One region of the Cryobacterium zhongshanensis genome, then DNA from elsewhere that is predicted to be linked to it. Evidence: predicted binding sites of a transcription regulator. Region 1 holds the regulator's gene; each other region holds the start of a gene.
What was found. Region 1 encodes LexA, which represses DNA repair genes until DNA is damaged. Its sites were predicted from a motif close to TCGAACANNTGTTCGA; they were not measured.
Positions count from the first base shown of each region.

Region 2: a site for LexA is predicted at 2,105-2,120, ahead of MQH31_RS01300 (Rv2578c family radical SAM protein). Genes of this name have one in related genera too.
Region 3: a site for LexA is predicted at 2,094-2,109, ahead of MQH31_RS13385 (HNH endonuclease signature motif containing protein). Genes of this name have one in related genera too.

Region 1 is NZ_JALGAR010000010.1:34,591-39,305, reverse strand. It holds gene metE (5-methyltetrahydropteroyltriglutamate--homocysteine S-methyltransferase) at 1-2,057, shown strand, start outside; gene lexA (transcriptional repressor LexA) at 2,244-2,867, opposite strand; gene MQH31_RS20115 (LysM peptidoglycan-binding domain-containing protein) at 3,272-3,634, shown strand; gene MQH31_RS20110 (histidinol-phosphate transaminase) at 3,774-4,715, shown strand, end outside.
Region 2 is NZ_JALGAR010000001.1:288,852-293,566, forward strand. It holds gene MQH31_RS01290 (glycoside hydrolase family 6 protein) at 1-346, opposite strand, end outside; gene MQH31_RS01295 (malate:quinone oxidoreductase) at 517-1,989, shown strand; gene MQH31_RS01300 (Rv2578c family radical SAM protein) at 2,129-3,712, shown strand; gene MQH31_RS01305 (sensor histidine kinase) at 3,834-4,715, shown strand, end outside.
Region 3 is NZ_JALGAR010000003.1:381,978-386,692, forward strand. It holds gene MQH31_RS13380 (formylglycine-generating enzyme family protein) at 1-426, shown strand, start outside; gene MQH31_RS13385 (HNH endonuclease signature motif containing protein) at 413-2,074, opposite strand; gene MQH31_RS13390 (helix-turn-helix transcriptional regulator) at 2,326-3,183, opposite strand; gene MQH31_RS13395 (SDR family NAD(P)-dependent oxidoreductase) at 3,269-4,054, shown strand; gene MQH31_RS13400 (DHA2 family efflux MFS transporter permease subunit) at 4,173-4,715, opposite strand, start outside.

The sequences.
Region 1 (4,715 bases):
TCCTCGACGCCGACGGACGCATCGACCTCGCCGGATACTTCACCCTCGCTCGCGGCGAAGGGGAGAGCCTCCCGCTCGAGATGACCAAGTGGTTCGACTCGAACTACCACTACCTCGTGCCGGAGATCGGACCGGAAACGGAGTTCTCCCTGTCGAGCGACCGGATCGTGCGCGAATTCGAGGAAGCGCGCGCGGCCGGCTTCCTGACCCGACCCGTCATCGTCGGCCCGGTGACGTTCCTGCTGCTCAGCAAGCCGAGCGACGAAGCCCCCGCGGGCTTCGAGCCCCTCGACCGGCTCGACGACCTCATTCCGGTCTACGCGACGCTGCTGCAGCGCCTCGCGGACGCCGGCGCCGACTGGGTGCAGCTCGACGAACCGGGCCTCGTCAGCGAGAGCGTCCCTGTGCCCCGCGCCGAGGCTCTCACCGCAGTGCAGTGGGCGTACGGGACCCTCGGCCACCTCGCCCAGCGCCCGGCGATCTTCGTCGCCGCTCCCTACGGCAGCCTCGACGACGCCCTGCCCGTGCTCGCCGCCGCACCGATCGAAGCCATCGGCCTCGACCTCGTCCGCGGCGCCCTGCCCGCGGCCGTCCCCGGCCTCGAGGGGAAGACGCTCGTCGCCGGTGTCATCGACGGGCACAACATCTGGCGCGGCGACCTGGCGGATGCCTTCGCCCACCTCGACGAGGTCAGCGTCCTGTCACCGCGGGTCGCCGTCTCGACCTCGACGAGCCTGCAGCACGTCCCGCACACGGTCACCGACGAGTCCGCGCTCGGTGCAGACCTCGTGAGCTGGCTCGCCTTCGCCGACGAGAAGGTCGGCCAGGTCGCGACCCTGGCCCGCGGCCTGGCCGACGGCCGGGAGGCCATCGACGCCGAGCTCGACGCCGCGACCAGAGCCCTCGCCGCCCGCCGCATCGCCCCCGGAGTGCGCGACGGTGCCGTCAGGGCCCGCGCCGCAGCGCTCACCGCCGACGACTTCACCCGCGGGGAGTACGCCGACCGCCTCGCCGCCCAGGAGACCGCCCTCGCGCTGCCCTTCCTGCCGACGACGACGATCGGCTCCTTCCCGCAGACCGGGGAGATCCGCCGCGCCCGCGCCCGTTTCCTCACGGGAGTGCTCGACGCAGACGAGTACCGCGACCTGATGCGCGCGGAGATCGCCCGGGTCGTCGACCTCCAGGAGGAGATCGGCCTCGACGTGCTCGTGCACGGCGAACCCGAGCGCAACGACATGGTGCAGTACTTCGCCGAGAACCTCGACGGCTTCGCGGTCACCGAGAACGGCTGGGTCCAGTCCTACGGCAGCCGGTGCACGCGACCGTCCATCCTGTGGGGCGATGTCTCGCGCCCGAAGCCGATCACCGTCGAGTGGTCGACCTACACGCAGGGCCTCACCGCGAAGCCGGTCAAGGGCATGCTGACCGGACCGGTCACCATCCTCGCCTGGTCCTTCGTGCGGGACGACCAGCCCCTCGGCGAGACCGCCCGTCAGGTCGCCCTCGCCCTCCGCGACGAGATCGCCGACCTCGAGGCCGCCGGAATCGGCATCGTCCAGGTCGACGAACCCGCCCTGCGCGAACTGCTCCCGCTCAAGAAGGCCGGGCACGCCGACTACCTGGACTGGTCCGTCGGTTCGTTCCGGCTCGCGACGGCGGGGGTGCTGGATGCCACCCAGATCCACACCCACCTCTGCTACTCCGAGTTCGGCGTCGTGATCGACGCCATCCGCAACCTCGACGCCGACGTGACGAGCATCGAGGCGGCCCGCTCCCGGATGGAGGTCGTCGCGGACATCCAGGCCAACGGTTTCGACCACGGCATCGGGCCGGGCGTCTACGACATCCACTCGCCGCGGGTGCCGAGCGTCGCCGAACTCACGGAGCTGCTCGACCGTGCCGTTGCGGCCATCCCGGTCGGGCAGGTCTGGGTGAACCCGGACTGCGGGCTCAAGACCCGCGGTTACGCCGAGACGGTCGAGTCCCTGACCAACATGATCGAGGCGACCCGGATCGTGCGTGCGCGCCTCGCCGAGCGGGTGCCCGCCCGCGCCTGAGCTGTCCCGGGGGCGAGCCCGTGCCGCGCAAGACGCGCCAGTTCCGCTGCTTCGCGCCAGGTCCGGTTCTCTGCGCTCCAGTTTCGCCGCTTCGCGCCAGGCATGCCTGGCGCGAAGCGGCGCAAATGGCGCGCCTACTGAGAGCGAGCGCTGGAGCGCGGGCGCCGGGCTGCCGGGAGCGCCGGACTAAAGGGAACGCAGAACGGCGACGATCTTGCCGAGGATCTCGGCGTGGTCGCCCAGGATCGGCTCGAAGTTGGTGTTCCTCGGCAGCAGCCAGGTGTGGCCGTCACGCTGCCGGAACACCTTCACCGTCGCCTCGCCGTCGAGCATCGCGGCGACGATCTCGCCGTTCTCCGCGGTCTTCTGCTGGCGGACGACGACCCAGTCGCCGTCCATGATCGCGGCGTCGATCATCGACTCGCCGACGACCTTGAGCATGAACAGTTCGCCCTTGCCCACGAGCTGGCGCGGGAGCGGGAAGATCTCGTCGACCTGCTGGTCGGCCATGATCGGCACACCGGCGGCGATCCGTCCGACGAGCGGCACCATCGCCGCGTCGCCGACCGGGGTGCCCTGCTGGAAGTTCTCCGCGGCTCCCGCCGCGGTGTCCTCCGGCGACTGCGGCAACTCGATCAGGACCTCGAGCGCCCGTGGCCGGTTCGGGTCCCGGCGCAGGTAACCGCTGAGCTGGAGCTGGTTGAGCTGGTGGGTGACACTCGAGAGCGACGACAGACCGACGGCGTCACCGATCTCGCGCATGCTCGGCGGATAGCCCCTCTGCCCGACGGAGCGCTGGATCACGTCCATGATCGCGCGCTGCTTGTCGCTGAGGCTCTTCCTCCGTCGCGTGCCGCCTCGTTCAGGGGATCCGCCGCTGAACTGGGTCACGCTGTCCGGGGTCACGCTGTCCTGGGTCACGATGTCGCTCCTGTCGGTGGCGGTGGGCGGGTGGTGGTCGGTCGCCGCGGCGGATGCCGTGAGGCGACCGTATCCGAATGTCAGTGGTCGCTGGTTGAGTTCAGACCAGTCAATCGAAACTGTAACCAGCGTGGGGCGAAAGAGAGACATTCATTCGAGTGTGTCGTGTACTTCACCCCAATAATAACCGGAGAAAGTCTTGATTGTTCGAACAATCGAATATATATTCGGAACATAGCTTCGTATCCGGCTCTCCCGGCCGAGAGCCGGATACGAATACACAGGAGGCAGACATGAGCACAACAATCGAGCTGGTCCCGGGGGCGCACACCCGGCTGCGCATCACGCGGCGCGGTCGTGCCGTGCTGACCGCCGCCGCCGCCGTTCCCCTCGTCGTGGGCGCCCTCGCGCTCGCACTCAACGGCGGCCTCGCCGCCGCAGACGGCAGCACGCTGAGCGGCAGCGGCGCGAGCGACAGCGCAACGACGTTCGACTACGTCACGATCCAGTCGGGCCAGTCCTTGTGGCAGCTCGCCGAGCACATCGCGCCCTCCGCCGACCCGCGCGAGGTCATCGCCGACATCGTCAACCTGAACCAGCTGCCCTCCGAGAGCGTGCAGCCCGGCCAGCGCCTGGCCCTTCCCGCCGAATACTGAGCCCGCCGATTACTGAGCCGGCTGAACACCGAGCAGGCTGAACGCCGAGTCGGCTGATTACTGAGCGGGCTGAATGCACGGGGAGCCGAGCACGGGGCCGGCTGAATACTGAACCATCGTCAACATGCCCACCGGTATTATGGGGGGAGTGACCAGTCTCAACGACCTGCCCCTCCGCGACAACCTGCGCGGGCTCACTCCCTACGGGGCGCCCCAGCTGCACGTGCCGGTCGCTCTCAATGTGAATGAGAACACCCACGGCATCCCCGAGGACGTGGCCGTCGACATCGCGGCCGCACTGGCCGCCGCGATCCGGGGGATCAACCGGTACCCGGACCGGGAATTCACCGAACTGCGCGAGGCGATGGCCCGCTACCTGGGACACGGTCTCACCCGCCAGAACATCTGGGCCGCCAACGGCTCCAATGAGGTTCTCCAGCAGGTGCTCCAGGCCTTCGGCGGTCCGGGACGCACCCTGCTTGGTTTCGCCCCCACCTATTCGATGTACCCGCTGCTCGCCTCGGGCACCGGGACGCGCTGGATCGCCGGTGACCGCGACGCCGACTTCGAACTCACCCCGAGGCGCGCCGTCGAGTGGGTCAATCGCGTCAATCCCGACCTCGTCTTCCTGTGCTCCCCGAACAACCCGACCGGCACCCCGCTCTCGCTCGATGTGATCGCCGCCGTCTATGACGCCTGCGACGGGATCGTGGTGGTCGACGAGGCCTACGCCGAATTCGCCCCGGTGGGGACGGCATCCGCTCTCACCCTGCTGCCCGGGCGGGAGCGCCTGCTGGTCTCCCGCACGATGAGCAAGGCCTTCGCGTTCGCCGGCGCCCGGGTGGGCTACCTCGCGGCCGACCCTGCCGTGACGGATGCGCTCCGGCTCGTGCGCCTGCCGTACCACCTCTCCGCGCTGACCCAGGCGGCGGCCGTTGCCGCATTCGCGCACACGCCCGAAATGCTGCGCATGGTCGACGACATCCGCGGCCAGCGCGACCGTCTCGTCACCGAACTGCGCCGGCTCGGATACCAGCCCCTCCGCAGCGGCAGCAACTTCGTGCTCTTCGGCGGTGTCTCC
Region 2 (4,715 bases), on a different contig from region 1:
TGCCGTCCTTGAGTGCGGCGTCGGTGATGCTGGCGACCTCGACGCCGACCGTGTCGATCGGATACTTCTCCGGAGTCAGCCAGATCGCCGCCGGCTGGGCGGCGAGCCGGCCCAGAGCCGTAGCCTCTGCCGACCCTGCCCCGGACCGTTCAGCAGCATCCGCTGCGGCCTGCGCTGCCGACGAGGACGGGTTGACATAGAACGACGTGGTCGCCAGCGGGTTCACGGTCTGACCTCCCGGCACAAGCAGGGCGAATGCACCGACGAAGGTGCCGAGCGCAAGCACGGGCAACGCCAGGGCGATGATGCCGAGGACGAGACCTGTACGCGAGCCGGACGAATGCACGAACCCACCCTATCGGGGGGGTTCGACAAACATGTTACGCAGGAGTATCGTCTGACGGTTCTTTGTTCCTTTTCGGGGGCAGATCCCGCCCCCAGTCCGGGGCGGCCGGCGGCATTCGGACGCGGTCAGGCGCCCGAGCCCGCGGCGTTACACTCGAACGTGTGAATCCAATGGCGCAGGTCGATGTCGTACTTATAGGGGGCGGCGTCATGAGCGCCACTCTGGGCACCTTGATCAAACAGGTGCAGCCGGACTGGAGCATCGAGGTCTATGAGCGCCTCGGCGAGGTCGCCCAGGAGAGCTCGAATCCCTGGAACAACGCGGGGACCGGTCATGCGGCCCTGTGCGAGCTCAACTACATGCCGCAGGCAAGCGACGGGAGCGTCACCGCAGACAAGGCGGTGAGCATCAACGAGCAGTTCCAGATCAGCCGCCAGCTCTGGTCGTCCCTGGTCATCGACGGAGTGCTGCCCGAGCCGACGAAGTTCATCAACTCGACGCCGCACATGACGTTCGTGCACGGCAAGTCCAACGTCGAGTACCTGCGCAAACGCTTCGCCGTGCTCAAGGACCAGCCTCTCTTCCACGGGATGGAGTACAGCGAGGACCCGGCCGTCATCGGCACCTGGACCCCGCTGATCACGAAGAACCGCCCGAAGAACCAGCGCATCGCCGCGACCCGGATCGCGTCCGGCACCGACGTCGACTTCGGCGCGCTCACCCGCTACCTCTTCGACGACCTTGCGGCCAAGGGCGTCGGCGTCCACGTCAACCAGCAGGTCACCGGCCTGAAGAAGCTGACGGACGGCACCTGGCGCCTGAACCTCCGGCGCCTCGTCGGCGGACACCCCAGCATGGTGAAGGCCCGCTTCGTGTTCGTGGGTGCCGGCGGCGGCGCGCTCGCCCTCCTGCAGCAGAGCGGCATCCCCGAGGCACGTGGCTTCGGCGGCTTCCCGATCAGCGGTCAGTTCCTGCGCACGACCAACCCCGCAGTCGTCGCCCAGCACCAGGCCAAGGTCTACGGCAAGGCTGCCGTCGGTGCCCCGCCGATGTCGGTCCCGCACCTCGACACCCGCCACGTGGAGGGGGAGGCCTCGCTTCTCTTCGGACCCTTCGCGGGATTCACGCCCAAGTTCCTCAAGTCGAGCACCTGGTTCGACCTCCCCTTCTCCGTCCGCGGGCACAACATCGGCCCGATGCTCGCCGTCGCCCGGCACAACGTCGGCCTGATGAAGTACCTCTTCGGCGAGGTCTTCGCCTCCCGCACCGCCAAGCTCAAGGCCCTGCAGGAATTCATGCCGACGGCCAAGATGTCCGACTGGGAGCTCATCACCGCGGGCCAGCGCGTGCAGGTGATGAAGAAGGATCCGAAGGAAGGCGGCGTGCTGCAATTCGGCACCGAGGTCATCACCTCGGCCGATGGCAGCATCGCCGGGCTGCTCGGGGCTTCCCCCGGTGCCTCGACCGCGGCACCGATCATGGTCGACCTGCTCCAGCGCTGCTTCCCCGAGCGGTACCCCGCCTGGGAGCCGCGGCTCCGCGAGCTGATCCCGAGCCTCGGCACGACCCTGTCCGACGACCCCGCCCGCGCCGCGGCGTCCCTCGCCGCGACCGCCGCGACCCTGCACCTCACCAACCCCTGACGAATTCGACGGAGCTTGTGGGTTTCGGGCACGCGAGCGGGCAGTTTCGGCCCGTTTTGGGCACGATCTCCGTCGATTCGCTGAGGGCGGATGCTGCGACACCCTTGCGCAAGTATCGAACGTGTGTTCGAATGTGGGTATGCGGTGGAGCGGGCAGGAACTCACGACGGAACAGGCGGGCGCCCTTCCCGGCCTTGCTCGGCTGAACAACCTGGTGCGGAGCGTGCGCACCCCCGAGTTCGCGGGGATCACCTTCCACGAGATCCTGGCCAAGTCCGCGCTCAACCGGGTGCCGGGCCAGAGCGCCATGCCCTTCGGCTGGACCATCAACCCCTACCGAGGCTGCTCGCATGCCTGCGCCTACTGCCTGAGCCCGGAAACGCTCATCCTGATGGCGGACGGGCGGCAGAAGCCGCTCTGGGAGGTGAGGGTTGGCGATGCGATCATGGGCACGGAGACCGTCGGCGCCTACCGGCGGTATGTGCAGACCACAGTGCTCGCTTCGTGGGATACCCGGAAGCGCGGCTACCGCGTCACCCTCGCTGACGGAACCGAACTCGTCGCCAGCGGAGACCATCGCTTCCTCACCGAACGGGGTTGGAAGTACGTCACCCGCGCCATGCGCGGGGACGGCCAACGTCCCTACCTGACCGACAACAACAAACTCATGGGTTTCGGGCTCGTGGGGCCCGCGATCGACCGGAAGCTGTCCATTGCCGGTGCCGCCGTGAAGTCCGCGGCGCTGCTCCAGGTCGTGTCCGTGGAGGACCTGGAGACCACGATGGACATGATCGACATCACGACCGGGACCGGCGATTTCATCGCGAACGGGGTCATCAGCCACAACTGTTTCGCTCGCAACACGCACACCTACCTCGACCTCGACGCCGGCAAGGACTTCGACAACGAGATCATCGTGAAGGTCAACGTCGCCGAGGTGCTCCGCAAGGAGCTCGCCCGGCCCGCCTGGGAGCGCAACGCCGTCGCGCTCGGCACCAACACCGATCCGTATCAGCGCGCAGAGGGCCGCTACCGACTGATGCCGGGCGTGATCGCCGCGCTCGCCGATTCCGGAACCCCGCTCTCGATCCTGACCAAAGGCACCCTGATCCGGCGCGACCTCGACCTGCTCGTCGAGGCGAGCACGCTCGTACCCGTCGACCTCGCCCTCTCGATCGCGATCTACGACGACGAGCTGCAGTCCGCGGTCGAGCCGGGCACGCCATCCACGGCGGCGCGCCTCGCCACCGTGACCGCCATCAGGGAGCGCGGCCTGCGCTGCTCCGTCTTCATGATGCCGATCCTGCCGTTCCTCACCGACACCCGGGCGCACCTCGACGATGCCCTCCGCCAGGCGAAGGCCGCCGGAGCCTCCGACGTGATGTACACCGCGCTGCACCTGAGGCCCGGAGTGCGCGACTGGTTCATGCAGTGGCTCGCGCGGGACCACCCCGACCTGGTGCCCCGCTACCACGAGCTCTACGGCCGTAGCGCCTACGCGCCCAAGGGCTACCGGCAATGGCTCGCGCTCCGGATCAAACCGCTGATCCGGGCGCACGGGCTCGAGCACGGGATCGAGGATCCCGTCACCGGCGGCGTCCGCTCCCGCGCGCTCGCCCGCCCCGTGCCCGCCGTCCCCGCGTTTCCGGGCCAGCCCGAGCCCGGCCCGCGGCTGCTCATTGCGGGTGAGCTTCCGCCTGAGCTGCACCCGACCCTGTTCTGAACCCCGCCCTCCGCTGAGGTGTCGCAGATCGACGTTCAACGCCCACGCGAACCTCGATTCGCGACCCTTCACGCCAGAACGGCTCCGCCGGATGCGATAATCGACGGAGAACGGAGCGGCAATGACCCTAGGCCTCCCCGACCATCTGGTCGGCACCTCGGTCGGGCGCGCCCTGGCCCAGGCCACGCACTGGTTCGGCCTCACCTGCCTCGTCGGCGCCCTTGTCTCGGTCGCCGTGCTCGGGATCAGCCATCCGAGCGCCCAGATCGGCGTGAGCCTGATCGGGATCCTCTCGATGGCGATCCTCCTCTTCCTCCTGTCCCGCCACCGTACGGTGCTGCTCTCGGTCGTCTACCTTCTGGTGGGCTCCGTCGTCACCTATATCGTCAGCGTGACCCTGCTCGGACTGCCCGAACTCTTCCACAGCTCCGACGTGTTCCTCGTATCGATGCCGAAAATGGCGCTCGTGATGGTCGGCGGCGTCGGAACAGGTGCCCTCGTCGGTGTGCTCTGGGGAACGGCCGGCTTCATCCTCGCCGAGACTGTGACCGTCCTCGCCGCCATCGAGACCGGGGTGCCCTATCACCCCGACGCGTTCACGGTGTCGACCTATGCCTTCCTCGTCGGGGTGATGCTCGTGAGCGGTCTCGGTCGGCGCAGGCACCGCCCGGTCCAACTCGCCATGCACCGGGCGCTCCAGGAGGACCAGTCCCGGCTGCTCCGCCACGAACTCGACGTGCGCGCGGTCGCCCTCAGTCAGGACACCACACTCAACCAGCTCGTCGCGCTCGTGCACGCCCACCCCGGGCCGCTCAGTCCGCACCTGGCCGCCGGCATCCGTGAGACCGTCGACACCCTGCACGGCACGAGCTGGCTGACCGACTCCGACGAGCGCCTCTCCGGCCCCGACGGCTGGCTCGACAGCGCCGTCTACTCCGCGATCGAACGCTGCCGTGACCGCGGCCTCGTCGTCGAGGTCACGGGGGAGCGCGCCGCCCTCGGC
Region 3 (4,715 bases), on a different contig from region 1:
TTCGTCTGGGGCGACCGGCCGGAGTCGGGCGGCGAACGTCTCGCCAACTACTGGCACGGCGCATTCCCCTGGCGCGCCGATCCGGGCTACGGCCGCACGCGCCCCGTCGGTTCTTTCCCGGCCAACGGCTTCGGCCTCCTCGACATGGCCGGCAACGTCTGGGAGTGGACGGACGACTGGTACGCGCCGCGTCGTCGTCCCGAAGGGGAGGCTGATTCCGAGTCGGGCTGCTGTACCCCGGAGGGAAGCCTCGATCCGGCCCAGCCTCAGTTCGCCGTGCCCCGCAAGGTCGTCAAGGGTGGGTCATTCCTGTGCGCGGACAGCTATTGCCTGCGGTACCGCCCTGCGGCCCGTCGCCCGCAACCGATCGACACGGGCATGAGCCATGTGGGCTTCCGCTGCGCAGCCGCTGTCAGTCGCGGTTAGGCGGCCCGGTCAGGACCTGGTGGGCGCGGTGCCGGTTCGGTGGCCGCCAGAGTCGTTGCGGGTCGATCAGTCCGGGGGCCCGGACCTGGGGTGAGCCCTTCACCATGCGGATCTCCCACCCCGAGGTGTCGATGGTGTGGTGATGGAACCAGCACAGGAGGACCCCGTTGTCGACATTCGTCGGGCCGTCCTTCGCCCACGGCTTCACATGGTGCACTTCGGCCCAGTGCGCCGGGGCCTTGCACCCGGGGATGATGCACCCGCCGTCCCGGGCGGTGATCGCCCGCCGCTGCGCCCGGTTGAAATACCGCCGTTCCGGGCCGAGCTTGAGCACCTGGTTGTTCTCCCCGAACAGGACCCCTTGGAAGCCGCCGTCGCAGATCCGCTGGTGCACCGTCTTCAGCGACACGGGGGCTTCGACCCCGTCGATCCACCCGACCCCGACCCCGCTCGCGAGGTCGGCCGCGTTCACGTGCACCATCACCGTGGGAGCCGACCCGCCCATGCTGGGCGTGCCCTCATCGCGGGCGGCGTGTTCGAACAGGGCCCGGAGGATGTCGGCGCGTTTCTCCCCGCTCGTGCGGGTGTCCGCGCGCCGCTCCCGCAGCTCCGCCTCAATCACGTCCAGCTCCGGGCCGGTGCCGTCACCGGTTCCGGCGGTCTCGGCGCCGGGAATCATCTGCCCCGAATCCATCAGGGCCTGCTCCTCCTCGGTGGGAAACGCAGGCCGCGCATGGAAGCTCAGGAACGCATCGAAGAGGGTGTTCATCATCCCGAACAGTTCCGGCGTCACGCCGCCCTTGACCGGGTAGAGCCCGTTCTTGAGTTGTCCGAAGCCGATGTTCGACTTCGCCTCGAACACGTCCTCCTGCGGCAGCACGCCGTCGGGGTCCAGGGCCGCCTGCCACTGCAGCACCATCCCCCGGATCAGGTCCGTGGCCGCCGGGACCCCCGCGCCGGCCAAATCCTCGGTCTCCGGTGTGATCCGCCCCGCCGCCGTGGCGACCAGGGCCCGCTCCGCCGTGAGGAGGTCATCCGGGGCGACCCGGTGGCTGATCGTCTGAAGCCCCGTCACGATCAACTCCGCCGTCTCCACCCCGATCTCCCCCGCGGCCAGCGCGGCACCAACCGTCGGAAACAACGGCGGCAACCAACTGCTCCCACCGCACGGCCGCGGCAACACCGCGTCCCCGAGCTTCGTGCGTCGCTTGACCTCTCGGGCCGACACCCGCGTCACCCGGGTGAGGACGTCCCAGGGACCTTTGCAGCCCATCTTCCACGCCAAACCTTCCCGGCCGAGCACTCGGGCTCGCCGGTCCACATCCGTCGCCGTGTTGACCCGGGCCGCATCCACCGTTCGCCCGATGGCCTCCACTTCTTTCAGCGCCGTGACCGCTTCCGCATCGCTGAGCAACCCGACCGGGATCGCCGCCAGGGCCTCTGCGAGAGCCGAACGTGCTTCGGCGAGCCGGGCGACAGCATCCGCATGAACCGACGGCACCAACCCGGCCAGCCCCTCCGCACCCTCGAAACCCTCAGCAACCGCAACCGGATGCACCGACTCGAAACCAACGGTGGGCTGATCTCCCGCGGCCCCGGAATCGGGTGTCTGCGGGGTGTGTGACTGTGGATCCGAAGCTCCTGCCATACCCCGATTCTACCCTGAATCGAACACGAATACGAGACTTATTCACCTAATTTTGAGTCGATAGTCTCGAGATTCACACCTGAAGCCGAGTGCGCCCGCGCTCGTGGTGCCGAATTCAGGAGATCAGCCCGGGCGAGCGGCACCGACCGGCGGACCAGTGCGGCCGATCCCACCTGGCAGCAAGCATCTCCTGAATTCGACACACTCGCCCGGGTTCGCGCCAGCCGTGGGCTTCCGCTGTGTAGCCACAATCAGTCGCGGCCAGTCAGGGAGATGCGCTCTTTTCCCAGCACGTTGAGCAGAGCCAGAGCCTCGGCGTCTGAAGATCCGGGAACGGCCGTGTAGAGCACGAGATGCTGGTCTCGATCTACGAGCTTGAGGGAATCACAATCGACGGTGATGTCGCCGACGACAGAATGCCTGAAAGTCTTCGTGAGCATGGGGGTGGCCTGCACATCGTGGCGCTCCCACAGTCGTACGAACTCAGCGCTGCCCTCACGAAGTTCGTTGATCAGACCCGTTATCAGCGGGTCGGACGGATAGCGGGCCAGTGCCGAGCGGAGTTCCATGACGACGAAGTGGTGAAACTGCCTGGTGTCCGCGAGTCCGTATCGTGATGCATCCGGCGGAGGGGATCCCAGGAAGGTCCTCCTCGCGAGGTTGCGGCCGTTGGGGGTGGGCCCCATAGCGTCTTCCAGCAGTGCGGCAGCGAGATCGTTCCAAGCCAGTACCTCGAATGCCGCGGACATGACAAACGCGGCTATTTGAGGAAGTCGGTCGAGGAGCGAGAGGATGCTCCTGCGGACGTCGCGACGGTGCTGCGACAGGCGGGTCGGTAATGTGCCGGCGAGGAGGTGCATGTGGTCGGCTTCGGCCTCGGTGAGACGTAAGGCGTCTGCGATCCCGGCGAGAACCTCTCCCGATGGCTTGGGGGCTCTCCCCTGCTCGAGACGTACGTAGTATTCGGTCGAAATGTGAGCAAGCACCGCTACCTCCTCGCGGCGCAGTCCTGTGGTTCTTCGCCGCGGTCCTGCGGGGACGCCGATGTCCTCCGGGCGGAGCCGATCCCGTCGGCTCCGGAGGAATGCTCCCAGTTCGGTCTTGTCCATCGTCCCAGTCTGTGCTCTGTCTCGCAGCGGACCCTAGTACCATTTGTGCCTGTTTCGCGAACCATGGCCGCTCCACAATGGTCACATGACCAACACTCTTGATAATCCGCCCATCGGCCTGCTCACACGGAAGGTGGTCTTGATAACCGGTGCAAGCCGCGGCATTGGTGCCGCCGCGGCACGCCTGTTCTCCCGCGAGGGCGCCACGGTTGTCCTGGCCGCCCGCACGCTCGCTGCTCTCGAGAGCATTGTCTCCGAGATATGCGCATCCGGAGGGTCGGCCGACGCACTCGCTCTCGACCTTGCCGACCCCCGAAGCATCCGCTCTGCCATCGATCGCGTCGAGGTCCTGCACGGACGCCTGGACGGTGCGTTCAACAATGGTGCTACTGGTCAGCGCGAGCCCGGTCCGTTGGACACCACCAGCGACGAGGATATCGACGAGCAGTTCGCCGTGAACTTTCGTTCTCACTGGACCGCGATGACCAGTGAGGCTGCTCTCATGCGCAAAGGTGGAGGAGGTGCGATCGTGAACACCTCGAGCATCGGCAGCCGTCGAGCGAATCCTGCCCTCCCGGCGTACGGTGCGATGAAACGAGCGTTGAACAGCATCACAGAGACAGCGGCCGTCACCTGGGCTTCCCAGGGGATTCGGGTCAACGGCATCACTCCCGGAGGTACCTCCACAGAGATGATGGCAGCCTGGGAGGCGGCAACTCCCGGCATCATCGACCGGCTGACGGCGTCAATTCCCATCGGACGCATGGCCGAACCCCGCGAAGTCGCCGAGGTAGCCGCCTGGTTGCTGAGCGACCGCGCCGCGATGGTCACCGGTGCAATCATCCCCGTCGACGGTGGCTCGGGGGCGTGAGTCGGAAAGCGGTGAGCGGAACGCCGCAGCGAGCGCGTGCAGGTCGACCCTCGGGTCACGCACCCCGTAGCAGATCGGCGTCCCCTCGGCGTTCTCGAGGTGCAGTTGTTCGGCGAGTTTATTCGGCGACGGTGCTGACCAGCGGCACGGGCGCGTCCCCACCCCGGGCCAGCCAGAGAGCCAGGCCCGCCCCGATCAGAGCGAGCCCGATCAGGATGGCTCCCACGAAATGGAAAGCGTCGATGGTCGCTTCGAGGGTCGCTCCCCCGGCCACGATCGACCCGAGGATGCTCACGCCGATCGACCCACCGAGCCTCTGGGTGATGTTGAACAGGGTGTTGCCGTCGGCCAGTTCGTCCTCACGGAGCGGTGCGAGCATTGCGATGAGCAACGGCGTCGTCACGAAGCCGATCGCAACGGCGCGCCCGGACAGGATCAGCGCGGTCACCCAGAGCGGTGTGCCCTGCTCGAGGAAGAGCAGGAACACGCTTGACCCCGCGAGGATCAGGAATCCGGACACGACGAGCACCCGGAGCGACACTCGCCCGGAGAGCTTCTGACCCGCATAGGTGCCGACGCCCATGATGATGCCCTGAGGAAGGAGGGCGAGTCCCGTCGCGATGGCAGAGTACCCCTGCACGGACTGCGTGAAGACGGGCAG